2 linked regions of the Fodinicola acaciae genome follow. The protein of the gene in region 1 interacts with the protein of each later gene in a pairwise test. Links are inferred from orthologs where the notes say so. Each region holds a gene or a part of one and is shown on either strand. Other genes may lie near its edges. The genes, in order: leuS and ligA.

What was found.
Region 2: the proteins of leuS (region 1) and ligA interact in binary tests that used the Escherichia coli proteins (3 or more experiments, as listed by UniProt). The link is inferred for Fodinicola acaciae from one-to-one orthologs.

The regions. Positions count from the first base shown.
Region 1 is NZ_WOTN01000001.1:555,243-559,050, forward strand. Bases 233-3,726 are described here. They hold leuS (leucine--tRNA ligase), read left to right. Parts: upstream 233-631; coding sequence 632-3,526; downstream 3,527-3,726. Other genes in these bases: GNX95_RS02570 (GNAT family N-acetyltransferase), read right to left, coding at 3,630-3,726. Also shown: more of GNX95_RS02570, read right to left, coding at 3,727-3,808.
Region 2 is NZ_WOTN01000002.1:1,612,154-1,615,437, forward strand. The notes cover bases 165-3,134. They hold ligA (NAD-dependent DNA ligase LigA), read left to right. Parts: upstream 165-577; coding sequence 578-2,692; downstream 2,693-3,134. Other genes in these bases: GNX95_RS22785 (uroporphyrinogen decarboxylase/cobalamine-independent methonine synthase family protein), read left to right, coding at 165-204; GNX95_RS22795 (putative bifunctional diguanylate cyclase/phosphodiesterase), read left to right, coding at 2,776-3,134. In the rest of the region: more of GNX95_RS22785, read left to right, coding at 1-164; more of GNX95_RS22795, read left to right, coding at 3,135-3,284. UniProt on the Escherichia coli protein: DNA ligase that catalyzes the formation of phosphodiester linkages between 5'-phosphoryl and 3'-hydroxyl groups in double-stranded DNA using NAD as a coenzyme and as the energy source for the reaction.

The sequences.
Region 1 (3,808 bases):
AGGCCTTCACACCGCAGCGATCACCAGAAGCTGTGGCGGGTGTGACTACTGAGGCTGGTAATGCTGCTGTGATCGCTTGGCTGTAACAGATGTCCGTTTTGATGTCTTGTTAAACAAGTATTACGCAGTCAGCCGCTACAGCACGATCGTTTGGCGTGCATGCCGACGGGTTGCTGCCCCCTATGCACACCGATTGGCGTCCATGCGCCCCTCCCTTGAGGTCGCTCGCCGCGTAGGTGCGCCCGCCGCGCAGGCGAAAAACCCAACCACCCACCCAACGCACCAAACAGGCGAACCCGCCACCCACCCAACGCAACAATCAGAAAACGCAACCACCTCCCACCGCAACAAACAGGAGACGCACCTCCCCGCCGCGACTCGCGGCACCCCGCAACCCCTGCCCACCGCAAACTCACAGCCTCAACAACCTCCCCTCTACACCACACCACTCCCGCCCCTTGACCTCACCGAAAACTCACTGGAACAGGGGAGTACAGTGGCTATATGGCGGCATACGGACTGCTCCTTACCTAGCCGCGCCGGCAGACCCGGTGCGGCGACCCCTCATGCGTGAGGGGTTTTTTCGTGTCTGGAGTGTTCCCCCTAACGAGCAAGAGGAACGAGCGTAGAGATGAGCACCGAACCCGCTGTCGAGCCAGCCGAGACGGCTGAGCAGGACGTGCCGCCGTTCAGGTACACCGCCGCGCTGGCCAGTGAGATCGAGAGCCGTTGGCAGGATCGCTGGCAGTCAGAAGGCACCTTCCACGCGCCTAACCCGACCGGGCCGATGGCCGAGCCGACGGTGGGACCCGGCGGGGTCGACCTGGTCGGCCGGCCGAAGATGTACGTGCTGGACATGTTTCCGTACCCGTCCGGCGCCGGCCTGCATGTGGGCCATCCGCTGGGTTACATCGCGACCGACGTGCTGACCCGCTTCCAGCGGATGAACGGCCACAACGTGTTGTACACGATGGGCTTCGACGCCTTCGGCCTGCCGGCGGAGCAGTACGCGGTGCAGACCGGCACGCATCCGCGCAAGACCACCGAGGACAACGTGATGGCGTTCCGCCGGCAGCTGCGCCGGCTGGGGCTGGGTCACGACGACCGCCGGTCGGTGGCGACCACCGACGTCGAGTTCTATCGCTGGACGCAGTGGATTTTCGTCCAGATTTTCAACTCCTGGTTCGACAAGAAGCAAAACAAGGCACGTCCGATCGCCGAGCTGGTCGCCGAGTTCGAGGCCGGTGAGCGGTTGGTGCCGGACGGCCGGGCCTGGTCGGCGCTGACCGAGGTCGAGCGGCGCGAGATCGTCGACGGCTATCGGCTGGCCTACCGGTCGGACGCGCCGGTCAACTGGTGTCCTGGCCTGGGTACGGTGCTGGCCAACGAGGAGGTCACCGCCGACGGCCGCAGCGAGCGCGGCAACTTCCCGGTCTTCAAGCGCAACCTGACGCAGTGGATGATGCGCATCACCGCGTACGCGGACCGGCTGATCGACGACCTGGACCGGATGGACTGGCCGGAGCCGGTCAAGATCATGCAGCGTAACTGGATCGGCCGCTCGACCGGCGCCTCGGTCCATTTCGCTGTTGCCGATCGGGATGACGCGGGTCCGCTGACCGTTTTCACGACGCGGCCCGACACGCTGTTCGGCGCCACCTACATGGTGGTCTCGCCGGAGCATCCGATCCTGGAGACGCTGGTGCCGGCGGCCTGGCCGGACGGCACGAAGGAGTCGTGGACCGGCGGCCACGCGACGCCACGCGACGCGGTCACCTCCTACCAGTCGGAGGCCTCGCGCAAGACCGAGCTGGACCGCACCGAGGCCAAGGTCAAGACCGGTGTCTTCACCGGCGCGTACGCGGTCAACCCGGTCAACGACACGCGGATCCCGATCTTCACCTCCGACTATGTCCTGATGGGCTACGGCACCGGCGCGATCATGGCGGTGCCGGGCCAGGACCAGCGCGACTGGGACTTCACCAAGGTCTTCGACCTGCCGATCATCCGCACGGTCCAGCCGCCGGCCGGCTTCGACGGCGAGGCGTACGTCGGCGAGGGCGCGGCGATCAACTCGGCCAACGACAGCATCTCGCTGAACGGCCTGGGGGTCACCGAGGCCAAGGCGGCGATCATCGAGTGGCTGGAGCAGCGCGGCGCCGGCGAGGGCACGGTCCAGTACAAGCTGCGCGACTGGCTGTTCAGCCGCCAGCGTTACTGGGGCGAGCCGTTCCCGATCGTGTACGACGAGACCGGTCTGCCGATCGCGCTGCCGGCCTCGATGCTGCCGGTCGAGCTGCCGGAGGTCGACGACTACTCGCCGCGCACATACGCCGACGACGACGCCAACTCGATGCCGGAACCACCGCTGGGCAAGGCGACCGACTGGGTCGAGGTCGAGCTGGATCTGGGCGACGGTCCGCGCAAATACCGGCGCGAGACCAACGTGATGCCGCAGTGGGCCGGCTCCTGCTGGTATGAGCTGCGCTATCTGGACCCGACCAACGACGACGCGATGGTCGATCCGGAGGTCGAAAAGTATTGGATGGGGCCGCGCCACGACGGTGACGTCGGCGGTGCCGACCTGTATGTCGGCGGTGTCGAGCACGCCGTGCTGCACCTGCTGTACTCGCGGTTCTGGCACAAGGTGCTGTTCGACCTGGGCCACGTCTCCAGCGCCGAGCCGTTCCACCGGCTGGTCAACCAGGGCTACATCCAGGCGTACGCGTTCAAGGACAGCCGCGGCCAGTACGTGCCGGCCGCCGAGGTCGAGGAACGGGACGGAAAGTTCTTCTACGCCGGCGAGGAAGTGGCGCGCGAGTACGGAAAGATCGGCAAGAGCCTGAAGAACGTCGTCACGCCGGACGAGATCTGCCAGGCCTACGGTGCCGACACGTTCCGCGTGTACGAGATGAGCACCGGTCCGCTGGAGACCTCGCGTCCGTGGGAGACCCGCGCGGTGGTCGGCGCGTATCGGTTCCTGCAGCGGGTCTGGCGGCTGCTGGTGGACGAGCAGACCGGTGGGCTGAAGATCAGCGACGCCGCGGTCGACGACGAGACGCAGCGGTTGCTGCACCGCACGATCGACGGCGTACGCAAGGATTACGCCGGCCTGAAGGCCAACACCGCGACCGCCAAGCTGATCGAGCTGACCAACCGGCTGACCGCGGTGGCGGCCAGGGAAGGCGCGGCGCCGCGCGCGGCCGTCGAGCCGCTGGTGCTGATGACCGCGCCGCTGGCGCCGCACATCGCCGAGGAGCTGTGGTCGCGGCTGGGTCACGCCCAGACGCTGACCTTCGTCGACTTTCCCGTCGCGGACGAGAAATGGCTGGTCGCCGACGAGGTCACCTATCCGGTGCAGGTCAACGGAAAGGTGCGCGGCCGGGTGAAGGTGGCGGCAGACGCCGACTCCGACGCGGTTTTGGCCGCGGCGCTGGCCGACCCGGCCGTTTCGTCCTATGTGGACGGTCGTCAGTTGCGTAAGTCGATCGTCGTGCCGGGCCGGATCGTCACCCTGGTCGTCTAGGGTCTGTTTCGAAGTCCCACGTGGATGAGAGTCGAGATCCAGGCGGTCCGAGAAAGATGTGACAGCGGCTCGGCTATCGCCGCGTGGGACTTCGATACAGCCCCTAGACCCCCAGGTCCTGTGGCCGGTCGATCCGATAGACCACGTGGTCGCGGTTGTCGATCGGGTTGTCCGGCTCCAGCTCGCCTTCCGCGACCCGGCGCAGGCCGGCCTTCTCCAGCGCTCGCCAGGATGCGCGGTTGGCCGCCGACACCGGTACGAGCACGCAGCTCGTGTCCGGAT
Region 2 (3,284 bases), on another replicon or contig:
GGCGGTGGGGGCGACGTGCCGTCGGTGGAGGAGGTGGCCGATCCGCTGCGGACGCTGGTCACCGGCCTCGGCTTCGCGCCGGAACGCGTACCGGCCGCCGTGACCCTGTCGCCGTCCTGTGGCCTGGCCGGTGCCACGTCGGCGTACGCGCGCGCGGCTCTGCGACGCTGCACCGAGGCCGCCCACAAGCTTGCCTCCGGCTGACCCCGTCGCCGTCGTCGGGTCCGCGGAATCGGAATCCGATTGCGTCGTCTGAGGTGGTCTGACCTGCGGGTTTATTTCCTGAGGTGACAATCGGACATAGGTTTGGCGCCCGAATGTCACCTTGTTTACCCCTACTCGCCAGTAGATGGTCAGCGAAGTAGCATTCGGACATTTTCAAGATCAACTTCTATGTATGTAAGTTTCCACGCGAACCCACCCCCCGCCCGATCTGGGTGGGGGCCCAGATTGGCAGGGGGGTACGACAGTTTCGGGCCGTAGCGGGTAACCGGGGGACGAAACAGGCGGTGTTTGCCGTGGTCCGGTCGTCCGCGTCGTACCTGTCGTACAGAATGCATCCGTGGCAGAAGATCAGCTGGCCCAGACGCCAGAGAGCGACATCCCGACCGACGCGCGGCACCGGGTCGCCGAGCTGACGGAGCAGATCGACGCGCACCAGTTCGCGTATTACGTGAAGGACGCGCCGACCGTCTCCGACGCCGAGTACGACAAGCTGCTGCGCGAGCTGATGGCGCTGGAGGAGCGATATCCGGCGCTGCGCAGCCCGCAGAGTCCCACGCAGCGCGTCGGTGGCACGTTCTCGACGGCGTTCACCGCGGTCGACCACCTGGAGCGGATGCTCAGCCTCGACAACGCGTTCTCCGCCGACGAGCTGACCAGCTGGAACGAGCGGGTCGAGCGGGAGATCGGCACCGGTGCGCACTTCCTGTGCGAGCTGAAGATCGACGGCCTCGCGGTCAACCTGCTCTACGAGGACGGCCGGCTGACCCGCGCGCTGACCCGCGGCAACGGCGTCACCGGCGAGGACGTGACGCTCAACATCCGCACCATCGACGTGGTGCCGACCGAGCTGCGCCGCGACAGCGACGCCGGTCCGCCGCCGGAGCTGCTGGAGGTACGCGGCGAGGTCTTCCTGCCGGTCGAGGGGTTCGAGCAGCTCAACGCCAGCCTGGTCGAGGCAGGCAAGGCACCGTTCGCCAACCCGCGCAACTCGGCCGCCGGCTCGCTGCGGCAGAAGGACCCGAAGGTGACCGCCAGCCGGCCGCTGCGGATGCTCGTGCACGGCACCGGCGCGCGTCGCGGCTTCAACCCGGCGCGGCAGTCCGAGACATACGAGAAGCTCAAGGCCTGGGGCCTGCCGACCTCCGAGCGCTATCGCGTGGTGGACACGCTCGAAGAGGTGCAGGAGTTCATCGCGTACTACGGCGAGCACCGCCACGACGTCGAGCACGAGATCGACGGTGTCGTCGTGAAGGTCGACGAGATCGGTCTGCAGCGCCAGCTCGGCTCCACCTCACGTGCGCCGCGCTGGGCCATCGCATACAAATATCCGCCGGAGGAGGTCAACACCAAGCTCCTCGACATCCGGGTGAACGTCGGGCGCACCGGCCGGGTGACGCCGTACGGCGTGATGGAGCCGGTGGTGGTCGCCGGCTCGACGGTCGAGATGGCCACCCTGCACAACGCCGACGAGGTGCGCCGCAAAGGCGTACTGATCGGCGACACAGTTGTGCTGCGCAAGGCCGGTGACGTGATCCCGGAGATCGTCGGACCGGTGGTCGACCTGCGCGACGGCAGCGAGCGCGAGTTCGCGATGCCGACGTTGTGCCCGGAGTGCGGCACCAAGCTGCGTCCGGAGCGCGAAGGCGACAAGGACATTCGCTGTCCGAATAATCAGCATTGTCCGGCGCAGCTGCGCGAGCGGCTTTTCCACCTGGCCTCCCGCAACGCATTCGACATCGAGGTGCTCGGATACGAGGCGGCCGTCGCGCTGCTCGACTCCGGCGTGCTGGCCGACGAGGGAGATCTCTTCGCGCTGGACGAGGAAAAGCTCCGCCAGGTCGCCCTCTTCACCCGCAAGTCCGACGGCGAGCTGACCGCGAATGCCAGGAAACTGCTGGACAATCTGCGGGAGGCCAAAGATCGTCCACTGTGGAGAGTGCTGGTCGCGCTGTCGATCCGGCACGTCGGACCGACCGCGTCGCAGGCGTTGGCCACCGAGTTCGGCGACCTCGACGAGATCCTGGCGGCCACGCCGGAGCGGCTCGCCGAGGCCGAAGGGGTCGGTCCGACCATCGCCAGTGCCTTGCTCGATTGGGCAAATGTCGACTGGCACCGCGAGGTCGTACGAAAATGGCGAGAGGCCGGCGTACGCATGGTCGACGAGCCAACGCAGGACGTTCCGCGTACTCTGGCAGGACTTACGGTCGTAGTGACCGGTTCGCTCGAGGAGTATTCTCGCGACGACGCGAAAGCGGCCATTGTGGGCCGCGGGGGCAAGGCAAGCGGTTCTGTTTCCAAGAAAACCGATTTCGTCGTGGCCGGCGAAAAGCCGGGCTCCAAATATGACAAAGCGATCCAATTGGGGGTGGCGGTTCTCGACGAGGCGGGATTCGGAGTGCTGCTGGCCGACGGTCCGGAAGCGGCCAGAGCAGTCGCCGTGAACGCGTCCGAGGCGTCCGCGGAGTAGCGCTCCTGTGCCGCTGGCGCGCGTGCACGTGCATTCGCACGCTATCGTCTGCGCAAGACCTGACTTTGGGGCATGGGGGTTTGGTGACAACTGCCGATCCGCGTGATCTCACGCCGTCCTGGCGTGAGTGGCGGTTTTGGCTGTTCGTCACCCTGGTCGCCATTGGCGCGCTGGCGGTCATCCGGTTCGGTGCCGCCGAGGACATCAGCGAGCTCGGCCAGTTGCCGGTGACTTTCTGGGTTATCGCGGCGATGGTGGTGATCGGCGAACTGTGGCCGGTGGCGGTCATGGCGACGGACGGTCGCCGGCCGACCGCACAGGGTAACGGATTGGTCGCCTCGACGACTTTTGTCTTCGCCGTACTGATTTTCTGGGGCCTCGGCGCCGCGATCGTCATCCAGGCGATCGGCGTCATGCTCACCGACCTGCCGAAGCGCCGCGCGATCTATCGGACGATCTTCAACATCAGCCAGTACGCGATCAGCTGGGGCGCCGCGCATGTGGTGTTGACCACAATGGCGCAGAACCGCCATCCGTCGCACACGCTGGCGCTGCAGCCGCGGCTGTTGCCGGCGATCGTGCTCGCGGCCGT